3 regions of the Micromonospora robiginosa genome follow, and region 1 is predicted to be linked to each of the others. Evidence: riboswitches for the same ligand, from Rfam matches in the RefSeq annotation. Region 1 holds a riboswitch; each other region holds the start of a gene.
The links. Region 1 has a riboswitch for cyclic di-AMP ahead of H1D33_RS23655 (C40 family peptidase). Riboswitches for the same ligand answer to the same signal wherever they lie in the genome.

Region 1 (6,267 bases):
GTGGTACGCCGTCTGGTCACCCTGGTCGCGGCCGTCGCGGTCGGCGCCGGGATGCTCACGGCCCCCGCGCACGCGGCGCCCTCGGTGGACGAGATCGACGCGCAGATCGACAAGCAGTGGGAGAAGCTCGAACCCACCATCGAGCAGTACAACAAGGTCCGCTCCCAGCTCAAGGTCAACAAGAAGAAGTCGGCGGACCTCCAGAACAAGATGGTGCCGCTGGAGCTGGCCTCGACGCTGGCGATGAACAAGGTCGGCGACATCGCCGCCCGCTACTACATGCGCGGCCCCTCGCAGGAGATGGGCGCGCTGCTGGTGAGCACCAAGCCGGGCACCCTGGCCGAGCAGCTCGTCATGCTGGACCGGCTCGCCGACGACCAGCGCAAGCAGATCGCCGGCGTGCTCGCGGTGCGCGACAAGTACAACGCGCAGAAGCAGAAGCTGGACGCGCTGATCGCCACCGAGCTGAAGCAGGAGGCCCAGCTCGCCTCGCAGAAGAAGCAGATCGACTCCGAGATCAAGCGGCTGACCGCGATGCTTCCGGTGACCTCGATCCGGCCGGCCGGCTGCCCGGCGGTCGACGGGGTGGTGAGCAGCGCCGCGCGTACCGCCATCAAGACGGCGTGCGCCCAGGTCGGCGACCCGTACGTGTGGGGCGCCACCGGACCGAACTCGTTCGACTGCTCCGGCCTGACGCAGTACGCGTACAAGGCGGCGGGCATCTCGCTCACCCACTTCACCGGCGCCCAGTGGAACGAGGGCCGCAAGGTCTCCCGCTCCGAGGCCAGACCCGGTGACCTGGTCTTCTTCGGCAGCGACCTGCACCACGTCGGGCTCTATCTCGGCAACGGGGTGATGGTGCACGCGCCCCGGACCGGCAAACCGGTCCAGGTGTCGAGCATCAGCACCCAACCGCTCGCCGGCTTCGTCCGGGTCGCCTGACCCGCACCGGCCTCGACGGAGAAGGCCCCCGGTCCACCTGGACCGGGGGCCTTCCTCATGCCGGTGGCGCTATCGCGGCGCGCCGACCGGCGACGGCAGGATCAGCACGTCGGCGAGGTCCACGAACATGATCCGGTGGCCGAACTGGACCTGCACGTAGCGGTTCTTGCCACGTACCACGGTCCGGTCGCCGGGTGCCGTGCCGTCGAACGAGACGGCCCGGTAGTACTCGCCGGGCAGCACGCCGCCGACCGCGTACCGCTGGCCGGCGGCCAACGTGTACTGCAGCGGGGAGATGGTCTGGTAGGGGATGGTGTCCGGGTAGGCGGCCTGCTCCGGGTAGGCGCGGCCGTACACCGGGATGGTGGCCTTCCCGGGCCGGGGGGTCACCACGAAGCCGGTCGCCCACTTCGCCGTCGGCGCCGAAGCCGGGTTCTGGAACCACGCCTTCTGGCCGAGGTACCAGATCGCCGTCCAGTCACCCTGCCGGCCGGCCAGCGCGTACGTCTGTCCGGCGGAGGCGCGGGCGCCGTGGTCCGAGATGTACATCGTGTCCGGCGTGCCGTCCGGGCGCAGGCCGAGGTCGTTGACCAGCGGGGCGTCCGTGCTCGGCGCGGTCCGCAGGACCACCGCGGAGGAGCCGCGCGACGGGCAGGTCTCGGCCGGCGGGGTGGGCGTCGGTACGCCCGGCGGCTGCTGGTTGCAGCCGACGAACGCCGGCCGGTTGGTGGCGAAGTCCGGGTCGATGGTGACCAGCCCGGTCCGCGACGTGCCGGTGGTCCGGAACGGCGCCTTCATCAGGTCGAAGTAGTGCGACCAGTCCCAGTAGGGGCCCGGGTCCCAGTGCATGCCCTTGACCGTGCCGGCGGTGGTGCCGGGCACGTTGTCGTGGCCGATGATGTGCTGCCGGTCCATCGGGATGCCGAACTTCTGCGCCAGGTACCGGACCAGCTTGGCCGAGCTGCGGTACATCGCCTCGGTGTACCAGGTGCCCTGCCCGGCGAAGCCCTCGTGCTCCAGGCCGATGGACTTGGCGTTGACGTACCAGTTGCCGGCGTGCCAGCCGACGTCCTTGGCCTTGATGTGCTGGGCGACGTAGCCGTCCACCGAGCGCAGCGTGTAGTGCCAGCCCAGGTAGTCGGCCCGCTTCACGAGGTCGACGCTGGGGGCGAAGTAGCCCTCGGTGTCGTGGATGACGATGTACTCGATCTTCTGCTGCTTGGGCCGGTTGCCCAGGTCGTGGTTGCCGTAGTCGCCCGGGTCCGCGCTGAGCTGCTCGTACGGCGCGGGGATCCACTCGCAGGCCAACCGCACCGGGCACTCCAACCCGTCCGGTCGCGCGGCGTGCCGCAGGCCGAGCCGGGCCAGGCCGGCACGGTCCGGCTGCGCGGTGGTGGCGGCCAGCGTGACCCGCTGCCCGTCGTCGGTGGTGCGGGTGGCGCCCTGACCGAGCTGGTCGTAGACCTCGTCGGCGAAGGCCGCCGCCGCGTCGGCGGTGTCCGCGCCGGAGTAGCGGGCCACCGCGCCGTACCAGGCCGCGGCGTCGCTGCCGGCGCCGACCGGCCCGCCCAGTGCCTTCTGGTACGAGGCGAGCAGCGCCGCCCCGCCGCGGATGTTCGCCGCCGGGTCGGTGCGCAGCTTCTGTGCGTCGAGCCCGGTGAGCGTCGCGGCGGCGTCGAGCGTCTGGAGCGAGGCCTTCGGCAGCGGCGTCTCCCGGGCCGGCGCGGCGGCGGTGGCCGGGTCGAGGGTGAGCGGGCGGGCGTCGTCGCCGCGCGGGTCCTCGTCCTCGTCGACGTGGGCGCTGCCCGGCGTGGCGAGGACGTGCGCGGCGTCGGTCAGGTGCATCGGGCCGTAGCCGCCGCTGGTGCTGGGCTGGCCGGGGTGGACGTCCCAGCGGGACTCCAGGTAGGAGACGCCGAGCAGCACGTCCTGCGGTACGCCGTACTCGGTGGCGGCCGCGGCGTACTGCTGCTGCCGGTCGCCGGTGGGTGGGGCGGACTGCGGCGCGGCGGTCACCGGGCCGGTGGTCGCCAGCGCGGTGGCGGCGGCCACGGCGGCGGCGAGCAGTATCCGTCTGCCCGACGGCGGGGGTGAGAGGTGCATCGAACCTCCTGGACAGGGATGGGGGTCACTGCGTCCCCACCCTCACTCCGGGCACCCGCGTCGGTCAATACCTTTCCGGTGCTTAATGTTGCATGAAAGAAAGCTTCACTCGTGTCTCGCGTCAGATATTCGGCACGGAGTGTCACGGCCGTTCGGGTTGCGGATCGATAACAGAGGTCCCTACTCTGGTCAATCGTCGGCCGCCAGTCTCATCGTCCACCCCGGGCGGTGACGGTCCGACACCGCCGAGTCGCCCACGGGCGAACCGGGGACCCAGGTACCTGGGGTGAATCCGCAGCCACTGCGGTAGGGCGGCTCCCTTCCCGCCCGAACCCGTCAGCTAACCCGGTAGGCGGTCAGACGAAGGAGTACGGACGCCCGGTGGCACTCCATGCCCCGCGGCCGACGTCGAGCCGGTCTGCCGACCGGTCCGCCGTCGTGCCGCGTTCCCGCTGGTCCCGCTGCACCACCACACTCGCCGCCCTGGTCGGCGCCGCGGTCGTCCTGACCGGTGGCGCGACGGCGGCCCACGCCGAACCCTCGGTCGCCGAGATCGAGGCCCAGATCGACCGCGACTGGAACAAGCTCGAACCCGTCATCGAGCAGGTCAACTCCGTCCGCGAGCAGCTCGCCGCGCGGCGCCGGCAGGCCGACGCGCTCGGTAAGCAGATCGCCCCGCTCCAGGCCCGGGTGGACGCCGCGCTGGGGCAGGTCGGCGGGCTCGCCGCCGACGCGTACAAGGGCGACAACCTCTCCACCGTCAACGCGCTACTGGGCAGCCGCTCGCCGAGCGAGCTGGTCAGCGGCCTGGAGATGCTCGACCGCTTCGCGCACCACCAGCAGGAGCAGGTGCACGACATCGCCGAGCTGCGCGACGAGCTGGCCGCGAAGAAGAAGCCGCTGGACGCGATGGTCGCCGACCTGAGCCGCACCGAGGCGCAGCTCGCGGCGAAGAAGAAGCAGATCGACGCCGAGATCGCCAGGCTGCAGAAGCTGCGGCTCAAGGTGTACGGCAACGGCGGTGGCGGCAAGCTGCGTCCGGCCCCCTGCCCGTCCGGGTATCCCGGCGGCGCGGCCGGCGTGGCGGTCAAGTTCGCCTGCGCCCAGATCGGCAAGATCTACGTCTGGGGCGCCGCCGGCCCGGACCACTTCGACTGCTCCGGCCTGACCATGGCCGCCTGGGCCAAGGCCGGGGTCTCGCTGCCGCACAACGCCCGGCAGCAGCACGACGTGACGAAGCGGGTCAGCCGCGCCGAGCTGCGCGCCGGTGACCTGGTCTTCTACTACGGCGACCTGCACCACGTCGGGATGTACGTCGGCGACGGCTGGGTGGTGCACGCCTCCCAGTCCGGCAAGCCCATCACCATGAAGCGGTACGACGACGGCGACATCAACAGTTACGGCCGCCCCGGCTGAGATGTAAGGAGGGGCCCCCGCTTAACGCATTCTGCATAGGCGGGGGCCCCGCTTAACAGCGGCGGAGATCGTCAGCGCGTCGGCCAGGTGCGCCAGCTCTGCCAGGAGCGGCTCGGCGTCGGGCCGCGCTGGCCCTGGTAGCGCGAACCGTAGACGGCCGAGCCGTACGGGTGCTCGGCCGGCGAGGACAGCCGGAAGATGCACAACTGGCCGATCTTCATGCCCGGCCAGAGCGTGATCGGCAGGTTCGCCACGTTGGACAGCTCCAGCGTGACGTGGCCGGAGAAGCCCGGATCGATGAAGCCGGCCGTGGAGTGGGTCAGCAGGCCGAGCCGGCCCAGGGACGACTTGCCCTCCAGCCGGCCGGCGAGCTGGTCGCCCAACGAGATGACCTCCAACGTGGAGGCGAGCACGAACTCCCCGGGGTGCAGCACGAACGGCTGCCCCTCCGGCACCTCCACCATCGACGTCAGGTCGTCCTGCTGCATCGACGGGTCGATGTGGGTGTAGAGATGGTTGTTGAAGACCCGGAACAACCGGTCCAGGCGTACGTCGATGCTGGACGGCTGCACCAGCGTGGGCTCGAAGGGCTCCAGCGCGAGCGTGCCCGCCTTGATCTCGGAGACCAGGTCGCGGTCGGAGAGCAGCATCGGAACACCATAGCGACCGGTACGGGTGACCTGCGTGTCGGACTGCACTCTCGTACACGTGTTCGATAGAATGTCGGCATGGCTTCCTGGTCCGAATTCGCCGCCGACGAGCCCCGCCTCGCCGCCGAGATCCGCCTTCTGATCCAGCAGTACGGGCCGGGCTTCGGCTACCTCGCCACGGTCCGCGCCGACGGCGGCCCCCGGGTGCACCCGGTGTCCCCGCTGATCACCGACGACGGGCTCTGGTGCTTCGTCATCGACTCCCCGAAACGGCGTGACCTCGAACGCGACGGCCGCTACGCGCTGCACTCGTTTCCGCCGGAGGAGAGCGACGACGAGGCCTACGTGGCGGGTCGAGCCCGTCCGGTGGCCGACCCGGCCACGGTGGCCCGGCTGGCCCGGCTCGGCCGGGCGGCCCCGCAGGGCGACTGGCGGCTGTTCGAGTTCACCGTCGACGTGGCCATGCTGACCCGGCGCGATCAGGTGGCCCGTCCCGGCGCCGGCCGGCCACAGGTGCGGCTCTGGCTCGACCCGCACGACGCCACCCCGGTCCGGCGACGCGACCCGCTCGTCGCGGAGGGGCGACGCGGCCGGCACGGCTTCGACACCCGCCGCCCGGCCGCCTGACCCGGCCCGGAACGACAGGTGCCGGCCCCGTCCGAGGACAGGGCCGGCACCGGTACGCGATGCGGCAGGTCAGGCCGCGCGGTAGGCGTTCCACGCGGTGAGCATGCGGCTCGCCTGGCCGGCGGTGAACTGGTACATGCAGGAGTCGTACGTGTAGTCCATGAAGTTGGTGATCGGGTCCTTGCCGGCGGTCGAGCAGGTGTCCCGGCCGGTCGGGCACTGGTACGCCGGGGAGGCCTCGGCCGGGGTGTCGGAGACGCTGTCGCCCGAGCCGGAGCAGCCACCCTGGAAGGTGTGGTAGAGGTTCAGCCAGTGGCCGATCTCGTGGGTGCCGGTGTCACCCTGGTTGTAGTTGGTGGCGGTGCCTCCGGGCAGCGACTCGTTGAGCACGACCACGCCGTCCATCTTGTCCAGCGTCCGCTTCGGGAAGGTCGCCCAGCCGAGCAGGCCGTCGCTCAACTCACCGAGGTACATGTTGAGCGTGTTCTTGCCGCCCGTGCGCAGCGAGGTCTTCATCGACCGCTCCGCC
Region 2 (6,267 bases), 450 kb from region 1:
GAAGTAGCGCCCGGCCAGGATGAAGACCGTCACGCCGGCGGCGGCCTCCAGGTAGATGTTGCCGGCCCCGTCGCCGCGGGTGATGTCGAACCGGAACGGGTGCGTCATACCGGGCATCCCGGCGTCGCCGAGGAACAGCGCCCAGAGCGACCAGCCGAACGCGGCAAGCGTGCCGAGCGAGACCAGGGTGTCCATGGTCGCCGCGCCGTGCCGCAGGTTGACCAGCGCGGCCCGGTGGAACGGCAGGCCGCCCCAGACCACCACCGGGGCGGCCAGGGTGAGCGAGGCCCACTGCCAGTGGTCGAACTGCCAGGCCGGCACCATGGCCAGCACGATCACCGGCAGGGTCAGCACGGCGGAGACCCGGAGCCGGGTACGCGCGCCGCGCAGTTCGTCCACCGGCTCGGCGGCGGTGGTCGCCTCGGCCCGGGCGGGCGGGGGCGGCACCACGGCCGAGTAGCCGGTCTTCTCCACGGTGGCGATCAGGTCGTCCGGCGCGACCTGGTCGGCGTACCGGACGGTGGCCTTCTCGGTGGCGTAGTTCACCGTGGCCTCGACGCCGTCCATCCGGTTGAGCTTCTTCTCGATCCGGGCCGCGCAGGACGCGCAGGTCATGCCGCCGATCTTGAGTTCGATCAGGTTCGGCGCGGTGGGCAGCGCCTTTCCCGTGGTGGTCATCGCGGCACCTCCCGGTCAGTTGTGCCCGTGCCCCGGGGTGCCGTGTCCGGCGTCCGGGATCGGTGCGGTGGTGGTCGCCGGCGCGGTGGGCGCGGGCGTGGTCGGGTCGCCGGCCAGGACGGTGAACTCGGCGGTGTGCACCGTGTCGCCGTGCCGGAAGTCCAGGTAGAGACGGTACGCCCCGGCCGAGGGCACCTCGGCCGCGAACGTGACCGCCGGCCCGGCGGGTGTCCGCCCGTCACCGGGTTCCCCCTCCGGGTGCACGTGCAGGTAGGCCAGGTCGCCCTGGCGCAGCGCCACCAGGTGCCCGTACGCCCCGAGGTAGGGCTGGAGGTCGGTGACCGGGCGACCGTCCCGGCTGACGGTGAGGGTGAGCCGGCTGGTGCGGCCCGGCTCCGGCGTGCCGCCGAGCGTGACGGTGTAGCCGTCGACCGTGGTGCTGGTGGCCGGCGCTGGCAGCGGCCGGGCGGCCAGCGGGCCGGGGACGGTGACGTCGACGCCGAGGGTCAGCGCCTCCCCGCCGGTGGGGGTGAAGTCGGCGAACGCCCGCCACACGCCGGGCCCGGCGAGCGGTGAGGCGACCCGCCAGGTGCCGTCCTCGGCCAGTTCCGGGTGCACGTGGCGGAATCCGGACAGGTCGCGCCGGGCGACGATCAGGTGCATGCGCTTGTCGTGGGCCACCTCGTAGCGGGTGACCGGTCGGCCGTCCGGGCCGGTGATCCGGAACGCGAACTCGCCGGCCGGGGCGGTGACCGGCTGGAACGTGTGGCCGCGGTCGGAGACGAGCAGCCCGCCGGGCAGGTGCGCGGCGTCGGCCGGGCCCGCGTCGCCGTGGCCGGCGTCGGCCCCGTGGTCGGTGTCGGTGGTGTCGTGGCTGGTCTCGGTGGCCGGGGCGACGGGACCGGCCAGGTGGCCGATCCCGAACGCCCCGCCGAACACCGCCGCGAGGCCGAGGGCGAAGCCGCTCAGCTTCGTCGCCGTGTTCATGGTGCCTCCTCCGGTTGACGGATCGTCGGGCCCGTCACGCCTCGGCGAGGTCGTAGCCGGCCTCGTCCACGGCCGCGCGTACCGCGGCGTCGTCCAGCGGGCCCTGACTGGTGACGGTGACTCGGCCGGTGGCCAGGTCGACCTGGACGTCGGTGACGCCCGGCAGCGCGGTCAGCTCGGTGCTGACGGCGTTGACGCAGTGGCCGCAGGTCATGCCGTTCACCTGGTAGGTGGTGTCCATCTCGCCCTCCATTCGGATACCCCCTGGGGGTACAACGGGAACGTTAGCATACCCCCGAGGGGTACGCTATCCTCGACGCATGACCACGCCGTCCACCCCGACCCGGGGCTACACCGCCAGCAAGGACCAGCTCCTCGCCCGGCTCCGTCGCGTCGAGGGCCAGGTCCGCGGCATCGAGAAGATGGTCGAGGACGACCGGTACTGCATCGACGTGCTGACCCAGATCTCGGCCATCCAGGCCGCGCTGGACAAGGTCGCCCTGGGCCTGCTCGACGGCCACGCCCGGCACTGCATGCACGAGGGCGCCGCCGAGGGCCGGGCCGACGAGATGGCGACCGAGATGATGGCCGCCGTCGGCCGCCTGATGAAGCGCGGCTGAGCAGGACCTCCGGCCCCGGGAACGGGTCGCACGGCCCGGCTCCCCCGGCCGCTCGCGGACGTACCGTCGAGGTGACGGCAGGTCGGCGTCAGGCCGATCCGCCGGACGGACGGAGGGCGGCGCGATGATGTGGTCGGGCCCGATGATGGGCTGGATGTGGCTCTGGTCCCTGCTCGCGCTCGCGGCGCTGGCGGGGCTGTTCTGGCTGGTGGTCCGGCTGCCCGGTGCGGGCGCCGCGACGCCGGGCACGGCCCGGCGCATCCTCGACGAGCGCTACGCACGCGGCGAGATCGACGAGGACGACTACCGGCGGCGGCGCGCCGGCCTGAGCTGACCGCCGGCCGGCCGACGGCCGGCGGTGACCTCCCGGGCGGCCCGACCGGTCCTGGCTACCATGGCCCGGCGACGACCGGGCGTGGTCCGCACGCGTCCGCGCCGGCCGGTGACCGACCGGCCCGGTGACCGGGTCGCGCCGCGAACAGTTGGGAGACGCCGTGGGCGCCGACCACAGCCGCCCCGCCCCCGCGCCGCCGCGTGTCCGCCGGCTGCTCGTCGCGACCGTGGTGCCGCTCTTCGCGCTCACCGTCATCGCGGCGCTGGCGCTCTGGCCCCGCTCGGGGCCGGAACCGGCGGGCGGCGAGAACGTGCCGCGCCACCAGGGGACGGTGACCCGGGTGGTGACCGAGCCCTGCCCGCCGACCCCGGAGGCGCCGACCGGCGCCGGCGGCCCGTGCGGCACCGTGACCGTCGCCGCCGAGCAGGGCCCGGACGCGGGCCGGCAGGTCGAGACGCCGATCCCCGCCGGGCCCGGCGCGCCCCGGGTCGAGGTCGGCGACGAGGTGATCCTGGTCGAGCTGACCGACCCGGCCGACCCGACGGTGAAGGCCTACAACATCGCCGAGCACCAGCGCGGCACGCCGCTGGTCTGGCTGGTGGCGCTCTTCGCCGCCGCGATCGTGGCGTTCGGCCGCTGGCGTGGGCTGGCCGCGCTCGGCGGGCTGGTGGCCAGCTTCGCCATCCTGCTCGGCTTCGTGCTGCCCGGGATCGGCGCCGGCCGCTCCCCGCTGCCGGTCGCGATCGTCGGCGCCGCGCTCATCATGTTCGTGGTGCTCTACCTGACCCACGGGATCAGCGCGCAGACCTCGGTGGCGGTGCTCGGCACGCTCGGCAGCCTGGTGGTCACCGGCGTGCTCGGCACGCTCGCCACCGGCGCCACCCACCTGACCGGCTTCGGCAGCGAGGACGCCACCACGCTCTCCATGTTCCAGGGCGACGTGGACCTGCACGGGCTGCTGCTGGCCGGCATCATCATCGGCTCGCTGGGCGTGCTGGACGACGTCACGGTCACCCAGTCGGCGACCGTCACCGAGCTGGCCCGCGCCAACCCGGGGCTGTCCCGGCGGCAGCTCTACCGGGCGGCCACCCGGGTCGGCCGGGCGCACATCGCGTCCACCGTGAACACCATCGTGCTGGCGTACGCGGGCGCCTCGCTGCCGCTGCTGCTCCTGCTGGTCGCCGACTCCCGCCCGGTGAGCCAGATCCTCACCAGCGAGTTCCTCGCCCAGGAGATCGTCCGTAGCGCGGTCGCCACGCTCGGCCTGATCGCCGCCGTACCGCTGACCACGGCGCTGGCCGCGGTCGTCACCACCGCCGGGCGCCGCGAGGCGGACCCCGGCCGGCCGCCGCCGGATCGGGACGCGGCGATGGAGGCGCTCGGCGGAGGACGACCCGGCGGCCCGAGGAGTACGGAGGCCGCATGGTGACACTCCGCAGCGTGACGGCCGACGTCAAACGCGATGCGGCTCACGCTGGGCAATGTCGAATTCTCGCGATTGGTCGGCTTCCGGACGTAGATCCCCGGTCGGGATCTCGGGTAACCTCGCCCCCGGTCACCGCCGAAGGCGCGCACCGGCGCCTGCGGTGCCGCCGCCCAATCGCCTCCGGGCGAACCGGGGAACCAGGTACATGGGGTGAATCCGCGCGAGCGGTAGGGGCCACTTCCGTCCCGAACCCGTCAGCTAACCCGGTCGGCGGTCGACGGAAGGGAACACTGTGACGGCACCCCTGCGCCGCTGGTCGACACCCGTGGTGGCCGTGCTCGCCGCGCTCGCCGTGCTGGTCGGGCCGACCTCGGCGACGGCCGCCCCGCACGCCGCCGCCCCCAAGCCCTCCGGGCACGCGGAGGACGACGAGCCGCCGCTCATCACCGAGGCGATCGACTCCGCCAACCGGAACTACCTGCAGGCCAAGTCGAAGCTCACCACGTCGCAGCAGCGCCAGAAGCGGCTGGCCGCCGAGAAGGCCGCGGCCGAGGCCGAGCTGGCGGCGCTCAGCCCGCAGGTCAACCAGATCGCCGCGCAGTCCTACCGGACCGGCCGGATGGGCGCGATGGCGATGCTGCTGGAGAGCCGGTCGCCCGACTCGTTCGTGGAACGCGCCAGCGCCCTGGACGAGCTCAACCTCTTCAACGCGCAGCGGCTCGCCGCCGTCAACGACGCCAGGAACCGCGCCGAGCAGGCCAAGATCGCCGCCGACGCCGAGGTGCGCGAGCAGGAGAAGCAGACCAACGCGATGGCCCGCGAGCGGACCGAGGCGCAGAAGGCGCTGAAGCTGGTCGGCGGCCTGGGCTTCACCGGCGGCCTGGTCTCGGCCACCTCGCCGGTCGCCAAGATCGGCCCCGGCCGGACCGCCGACGGCGGCTGGAAGTCCGAGTCGTGCAGCGAGAACGACCCGACCACCTCCGGCTGCGTCACGCCGCGCACGCTGCACGCGTACAAGGAGGTCAAGCGCGCCGGCTTCAACCGCTTCGTGGGTTGTTACCGGCCGGGCGGCCCGTGGGAGCACCCCAAGGGCAAGGCCTGCGACTGGTCCCTGCAGAACAGCGGCTTCTCGCCGTGGCACAACAACGACACCCGCAGGTACGGCAACGAGGTCGCCGCCTTCCTCATCCGCAACGCGGACCGGCTGGGCATCTACTACGTGATCTGGAACCGGCAGATCTGGTTCCCGGCCACCGGCTGGAGTTCCTACAGCGGACCCTCCAACCACACCGACCACGTGCACATGTCGCTGCTCTGACGCGACAGGCACACACGGAAGGGGCCGCCCTCGGGCGGCCCCTTCCGTGTGTCCGGGTGCGACTCAGCCGGCGAGCGCCGGGTCCACCGGCGCGGCCGGGGCGGGCAGCGGGTCCGGGGACTGCGCCACCGTCCGCACCTCGCCGCCGCTGAGCCGGTACGACATGCCGACCACCGTGCACGCGCCACCGGCCACCCGCTCGGCGAGCACGGTCGAGCGGGCCAGCAGCGTCTCCACGATCTGCGCGATGTGGACGTCGACGATGCCGTCGAGGTCCTCGACCCCCTCCCGGGCGGCACGCAGCAGGCTGGGCGACACGGCGTCCACCACCGCGCCCAGGTGCCCGGCCGGGGCGGAGCCGGTGCGGACCGCCTCGCGGGCCGCCTGGACCGCGCCGCACGAGTCGTGGCCGAGCACCACCACGAGCGGCGTGCCGAGGACGGTAACCGCGTACTCGACGCTGCCGAGCACCTCGGGGCCGGCGGTGTGGCCGGCGGTGCGCACCACGAAGAGGTCACCGAGACCCTGGTCGAAGATGATCTCGGCGGCGAGGCGGGAGTCGGAGCAGCCGACGATCACCGCGAACGGGTGCTGGCCGTCGGCGACCGCCGCCCGACGACCGGCGTCCTGATTCGGGTGCTGCGGCACACCGGTGACGAACCGCTGGTTACCGGCCCGCAGCTCGGCGAGTGCCTCGTCGGGGGTGGTCGGGATCATCGCTGTTCACCTCGTCCTCACAGGGCACGACCAGGCCGGCCGGCGGCGGTGTCGGCCTCGCGACCCACCGTCACACGCGACCGACAGCACGTCAAGATTTCGTGATCCGCATTTCATACGTCAGCGTTCGACGTCGCGCCGGGTCGGGGTCCGGACCGCCGAAGCCATACGATGACCACCATGGCGA
Region 3 (6,267 bases), 3.3 Mb from region 1:
ACCGGGTCGAGACGTTGGAGTTCCAGGCCGAGGCGCGTCAGCTACTGCAGCTGATGGTGCACTCGATCTACTCGAACAAGGACGTCTTCCTGCGTGAACTGATCTCCAACGCGTCCGACGCGCTGGACAAGCTGCGGCTGGAGTCGCTGGTCGACAAGGACCTGCCGGTCGACACGTCCGACCTGCACATCGAGCTGGAGGTCGACCGCGACGCCCGCACGCTCACCGTCCGGGACAACGGCATCGGCATGTCCCGCGACGAGGTGGTCGCGCTGATCGGCACCATCGCCAAGTCCGGCACCGCCGAACTGCTGCGCAAGCTGCGCGAGACGAAGGACGCCGCCGCCTCGCAGGAGTTGATCGGCCAGTTCGGCGTCGGCTTCTACGCCACCTTCATGGTCGCCGACCGGGTGACCCTGCTGACCCGCCGCGCCGGGCAGACCGGCGGCACCCGGTGGGAGTCCGACGGCGAGGGCACCTACTCCGTGCGGGAGGTCGAGGACGCGCCGCAGGGCACCTCGGTCACCCTGCACCTCAAGCCCGCCGACGCCGACGACAACCTGCACGACTACACCGCCGAGTGGACCGTCCGGGAGATCGTCAAGCGATACTCCGACTTCATCGCCTGGCCGATCCGGATGACCGTCGACAAGCCCGGCGAGGACGGCGCCACCGCCCGCGAGGAGCAGACGCTCAACTCGATGAAGGCGCTCTGGGCGCGCTCGCGGGACGAGGTGGACGAGGCCGAGTACAAGGAGTTCTACCGGCACGTCGCGCACGACTGGGCCGACCCCCTCGAAACCATCCACATGCGCGGCGAGGGCACCTTCGAGTACGAGGCGCTGCTCTTCCTGCCCTCGCACGCCCCGCTCGACCTGTTCTCCCCGCAGGGCCGCCGCGGCGTGCAGCTCTACGTCAAGCGCGTCTTCATCATGGACGACTGCGAGGCGCTGATCCCCAACTACCTGCGCTTCGTGAAGGGCGTGGTGGACGCGCACGACCTGTCGCTGAACATCTCCCGGGAGATCCTCCAGCAGGACCGGCAGATCCGGGCGGTGCGCCGGCGGCTGGTCAAGAAGGTGCTCGGCACGCTCAAGGACATGTCCGCCGAGTCGTACCGCACGTTCTGGACCGAGTTCGGGCCGGTGGTCAAGGAGGGCCTGCTGGAGGACCCGGACAACACCGAGGCGCTGCTCGACCTGGTCCGTGCCGGGTCCACCCACGACCCGGCCGAGCCGACCACGCTGCGCGCCTACGTGGAGCGGATGAAGGACGGGCAGACCGAGATCTACTACGCCACCGGCGAGAACCGGGCCACCATCGAGAACTCCCCGCACCTGGAGGCGTTCCGGGCCAAGGGCTACGAGGTGCTGATCCTCACCGACCCGGTGGACGAGGTGTGGGTCGAGCGGGTCGGCGCGTACGACTCCAAGACGCTGCGCTCGGTGGCCAAGGGTCAGGTCGACCTGGAGACCGAGGAGGAGAAGGAGAAGGCCGAGGCCGAGCGGCAGGAGTACGCCGACCTGCTCACCTTCCTCGGCGGCGCGCTCACCGACAGCGTCAAGGAGGTGCGCCTGTCCACCCGGCTCACCACGTCGCCGGCCTGCGTGGTGGGTGACGCGCAGGACATGACGCCGACGCTGGAGAAGATGTACCGGGCGATGGGCCAGGAGGTGCCCCGGGTCAAGCGGATCCTGGAGCTGAACCCGACCCACCCGCTGGTCACCGGCCTGCGCAAGGCGCACGGCGAGGGCGGCGACCCCGCCGCGCTGACCGAGACCGCCGAGCTGCTGTACGGCATGGCGCTGCTGGCCGAGGGCGGCGAGCTGGCCGACCCGGCCCGCTTCACCCGCATCCTCGCCGACCGTCTCGCCCGCAACCTCTAGCGGTGAAAGGCGGGGGCCCTTCCTATCGCGTACGCGATAGGAAGGGCCCCCGCCCAACTCAGAGCTGGTCGGGGAAGAAGCCGTGCCGGGCCAGCGGCTCGACGATCTGGTGCTCCTCGTAGGACAGGTGCGACAGCAGCGTGTCGGTGAGCAGGTCCACCGCCTCCTGGAGACCGGTGAAGTCGCCGGGGGAGGCGACCAGCTCCACCAACGCCCGGTCGACGCTCTCCACCACGCCGTGGATCACCACGTGCTCCTGCTCCAGGCGGTCCAGCACCGGGGCCAGCGAGGCGTCGGCGCGGCGCAGGTGCGGGAAGACCGAGGCGCCCTCCAGGCCGTGGTGCTGCGTCACCACCGTGCAGTACGCGGCGCAGTAGGCGCCAAGCGTCCAGTCGTTCTGCCGCATGGTCATCGCGTTCAGCGCGGCCCGCGCGCCACCCGGTGACACCGCCCCGCGCCTGACCTGCTCCAGCAGGTCGCGCACCTGGGCCAGCTCCTGCCGCAGGTGGTCGTGCACGTCCACCAGGTGCTGCCCGGCGGCCTGCGCGCGGGCGGGGTAGACGTGCCCGGCCGGTGGCGGCGGGGCGGTCGGACGGGTCGTCTCGTCCCAGAGGCGGCGGGCGCTCAGCCGTACCCCGGGATCGGGGGTGGGGGTGACCGCGAGCGTGCTCGGACCGCCGGCGGCGGCCTGCTCCTCGACCACGGCGCGGGCCCCGCTGCCGGGCGTGGTGCGCTCGGCGGCGACCAGCTCCCGGACCGCCGGCGCCACCTCCTGGGCGAAGAGCTGGATGGCGCGCGGCTCGTCACTGCCGAGGACGAACGTGGTGACGCCGTGCTCCAGGGTGAGGCCGGCCAACTCCTCGACCCACTGCTCCGGCGGCCCGGCCAGGAAGCCGGTGGACGAGCGGGCGAACGTGCCGGTGACGTTGAGCATCCGGCGGACCGCGCCCGGATCGCGCCCGGCGGCTTCCGCTCCCTCGTTGACGAGCGCGTTCAGCGCCGGCAGGTCGTCCGGCCCCTTCGACAGGTACGCCAGCGACGGCAGCCAGCCGTCCGCGGCCCGCCCGACCAGCCGCAGCATCCGGGGCTTGTACGCGCCGACCCAGATGCCCACCGGGTGCGCCGGCGCCGGCCCACGCTTCGCCCCGACCACCCGGTAGTGCTCCCCGTCCACCCGGATCATGCCGCGCCGCCCGGTGTCCCACACCTCGCGGACGACCTGGATCGCCTCGTCGAGCGCGTCGACGGCCGCGCCGGGGGAGAGCCGCCGCCCGCCGGCCGCCTCGATCGCGTCCCAGAACGCGCCCGCGCCCAACCCCAGCTCGACCCGGCCGCCGGTGAGCAGGTCCAGGCTGGCCACACTGCGGGCCAGCACCACCGGTTGGCGCAGCGGCAGGTTGAGCACGTTGCCGGCCAGTCCGATCCGGTCGGTGGCGGCGGCCACGTACGACATCAGCGTCCAGGTGTCCAGGAAACCCGGCTGGTAGGGGTGGTCCTGGAAGGTGACCAGGTCGAGCCCGGCCTGCTCGCAGAGCGTGGCCAGCGCCACCACCTGGTCGGGGCGACCGGCGGCGGGGGTGAGGAAGCCGCCGAATGCCAGCTCGTGTCCGTGGTCGGTCATCCGCCCCGCTCCTCGCGCGATCTTGCCCGGTCCCGCCCACGGTAGCCGCACCGCCGGCCGGTGGGCGGCGGACCCGCCACCATGGACGCGGTCACCCCGCCGGGTGAAGAACGTTCCAAGAAGTGGGTTGTTGGCGTAATTCGTCCCTAGCGTCAAGTCCGTTCGCATTCGCGGACACCGCGGGCCGGTAACGCCTAATCCCGCCACCGGCCCGGTGGTAACCGAACCTCGGGCGGGAGCGGGGGACCCACACGTTCCACGGTGCACGTCACCTCGGGGTGAAGCCGCCACCGGCGGCCGGGCTCCTCGGCCCGAACCCGACAGCTCACCTCGTCGGCGTGGAGGAATCCACATGTCAACTGCATACTCAGCCCGGCGTCGCCGTACCGTCGTCGGCGCGCTCGTCGCCGGTGCCGCGACCCTGTTCGGGCCGGCCGCGCCGGCCGCCGCCGCGGGCGTCAACTGGGACGCCGTCGCCCGCTGCGAGTCCGGTGGCAACTGGCACATCAACACCGGGAACGGCTACTACGGCGGGCTCCAGTTCTCCCGCGGCACCTGGAACGGCCACGGTGGCCAGAGGTACGCCGCCCGGGCCGACCTGGCCAGCCGCGCCGAGCAGATCGCCGTCGCGGAGCGGGTGCTCGACGGACAGGGCATCGGCGCCTGGCCCGTCTGCGGCAGGAAGGGCGGGTCGACCGGCAGGAAGGCCGGATCGAGCCGAACCCACGTCGGCGCGGGATCGGACTCGACCGCGTCCACGAAGAAGGCCACCTCCCCGCGCCCGTCGGGCGGCGAGCGGCGCAGCGCGCCGGCCACCGGCGCCTACCTGGTGCGGCCCGGCGACACGCTGTCCGAGATCGCCGCCGCGAAGCACGTCGCCGGCGGTTGGCGCGCCCTGCACACGCTCAACCGGGCCGTCGTCGGCGCGGACGCCGGCCTGATCTTCCCGGGCCAGCGGCTGCGCCTGCGCTGATCCCCGCTGCGGGACGCCGTCCCGATGGTCCGGACGGCGTCCCGCGGTTCCCGGAGCCGTGCCGGCCGACGGACGACGCCGAACGCCCGGCCATGTGGCGTCCGGGCGTGGCGGGTGCCGAACCAGGTCGCCGGGACCATCCGGCTGGGCGCTCGGCGTCGCGCGACACGCCGGGGGTGCTGGGCGTCCGTCCTGCTCCCGGCCCCGGCGACCGGATCGACGCGGCGGGTGACGAGGTTCCGCCGCCGCCGGTTGCTATGGTCACGAGGCTCGGCTAAGACGTGAAGAAAGCGCGGATATGACCAACGATGCGTTCTCGGCCGCCGCGAGCCTCGACGAGCTGCTGACCCGCACGCAGCAGGCGCTGGCCGCGATGCGGTCCCGGTCCTGTGTGCTCGCCGACGGCGAACCCGGCGAACTGCTCCGGGCCGAGGGCGTCGCCGCCGGCGGCCGGGTCCGGGCGGTCGCCGTCCAGGGTGGCCGGTTGCACTCCGTCGTCGTCGATCCGGAGCTGGCCGACGTGCCGCTCGAGGTCCTCTGTGCACACCTGGTCGACGCCGTCAACGACGCGCTGAGCGAGCTGGATGCCCAGGTCAGCGACTCCGCCCGGGCGGACACCGACGCGCTCGCCGCCCGCCTCGGCGGCCTGCCCGACCAGGCGGAGCTGTTCAGCCGGACGATGCACGAGGTGGCCGCGCGCATCCGCCGCGACCGCGACGCCGCGTCCCGAGCCGCGCACCTGGCGTGATGACTCGATCTGGTGGACGCCCGTCCGGGTGACCGCCTGCCCTGGTCGCCGCCCGTCCGCGTGACGGCTCGCCCTGGTGGACGCCCCTCCGCGTGACGGCCCGCTCTCCTGCGACGGCGCCGCGTCGGTCAGCCCGCCGTCGTCGGCGCGACCGAATTCGCCGGCGAGCCCTCAGTAACCGCCATTCGGGATCGACCTTCCGAAGGGCGGGAACGACGGAGATCTTGGTACGGAATGGCCCCTCCAGGGGCCCGTTCGTACCAAGATCTCGGAGCCGGAGCCGGAGCCGGAGCCGGAGCCGGAGCCGGAGCCGGAGCCGGAGCCGGAGCCGGAGCCGGAGCCGGAGCCGGGGACGCGGAACGGCCGGCCGCCGGGAGGGCGACGGCCGGCCGTTCGGGTCGCGGTCAGCTCAGCGTGACCGCCGTGTCGTCGACGACGAAGGACGTCTGCAGGGAGGCGTCCTCCACGCCGCTGAACGAGATGGTCGCCGTGGTGCCGGCCAGCGACGAGATGTTGAAGGATCGCTGCACGTAACCGGTGGCCTTGTTCAGGTTGGAGTAGGTGGCCAGCGTGGTGCTGCCGGCCTTGACGGTCAACTTGTCGTAGGCGGTGGTCGTGGTCGACTCCGCGCTGTCGATGTGCAGCCAGAACGTCAGGGTCGCCTTGCACCCGGCCGGGATGCTGACCGACTGGCTGAGCGAGTCGGTGTGCGAGGAGCCGTAGCCGTCGAGCCACGCCTTGTACGAGCCGCCGTGCGCCGCCTGGCCGCTGTCGGTGGTGATGACGCCGGACGAGGCGGTCCAGTTCACGTTGCCGGACTCGAAGCCGGGGTTGGCCAGCTTGTTGCCGGAGCAGCCGCCCGAGGGCGGGGTGGTGGTGGCGGTCGGCGTGGGCGTGGTGCCGCCGGAGCAGGTCGGGTCACCGGACTGCGCGGGCACGCTGACCGCGTCCCAGGCCGCCTTCACCGTGTTGAACTCGGTGCAGCCGGTCGGGTAGAGGTTCTTCGCCGCCTGCAGCGTCCAGGTGCGGTACTTCAGGT

Region 2: linked by a shared signal. The riboswitch ahead of H1D33_RS21410 (coiled-coil domain-containing protein) and the one ahead of H1D33_RS23655 (C40 family peptidase) in region 1 are both predicted to bind cyclic di-AMP.
Region 3: linked by a shared signal. The riboswitch ahead of H1D33_RS08565 (LysM peptidoglycan-binding domain-containing protein) and the one ahead of H1D33_RS23655 (C40 family peptidase) in region 1 are both predicted to bind cyclic di-AMP.

Annotation. Positions count from the first base shown of each region.
Region 1 is NZ_CP059322.2:5,338,053-5,344,319, reverse strand. It holds gene H1D33_RS23665 (C40 family peptidase) at 1-942, shown strand, start outside; gene H1D33_RS23660 (N-acetylmuramoyl-L-alanine amidase) at 1,012-3,045, opposite strand; cyclic di-AMP (ydaO/yuaA leader) riboswitch at 3,279-3,416, shown strand; gene H1D33_RS23655 (C40 family peptidase) at 3,484-4,461, shown strand; gene dcd (dCTP deaminase) at 4,533-5,111, opposite strand; gene H1D33_RS23645 (pyridoxamine 5'-phosphate oxidase family protein) at 5,190-5,738, shown strand; gene H1D33_RS23640 (zinc metalloprotease) at 5,808-6,267, opposite strand, start outside.
Region 2 is NZ_CP059322.2:4,886,417-4,892,683, forward strand. It holds gene H1D33_RS21380 (heavy metal translocating P-type ATPase) at 1-678, opposite strand, end outside; gene H1D33_RS21385 (hypothetical protein) at 694-1,665, opposite strand; gene H1D33_RS21390 (heavy-metal-associated domain-containing protein) at 1,700-1,906, opposite strand; gene H1D33_RS21395 (metal-sensitive transcriptional regulator) at 1,986-2,285, shown strand; gene H1D33_RS21400 (SHOCT domain-containing protein) at 2,440-2,619, shown strand; gene H1D33_RS21405 (YibE/F family protein) at 2,780-4,048, shown strand; cyclic di-AMP (ydaO/yuaA leader) riboswitch at 4,203-4,333, shown strand; gene H1D33_RS21410 (coiled-coil domain-containing protein) at 4,338-5,363, shown strand; gene H1D33_RS21415 (carbonic anhydrase) at 5,427-6,080, opposite strand; gene H1D33_RS21420 (helix-turn-helix transcriptional regulator) at 6,252-6,267, shown strand, end outside.
Region 3 is NZ_CP059322.2:1,950,286-1,956,552, forward strand. It holds gene htpG (molecular chaperone HtpG) at 1-1,886, shown strand, start outside; gene H1D33_RS08560 (LLM class flavin-dependent oxidoreductase) at 1,945-3,507, opposite strand; cyclic di-AMP (ydaO/yuaA leader) riboswitch at 3,717-3,861, shown strand; gene H1D33_RS08565 (LysM peptidoglycan-binding domain-containing protein) at 3,860-4,480, shown strand; gene H1D33_RS08570 (YbaB/EbfC family nucleoid-associated protein) at 4,779-5,228, shown strand; gene H1D33_RS08575 (M4 family metallopeptidase) at 5,633-6,267, opposite strand, start outside.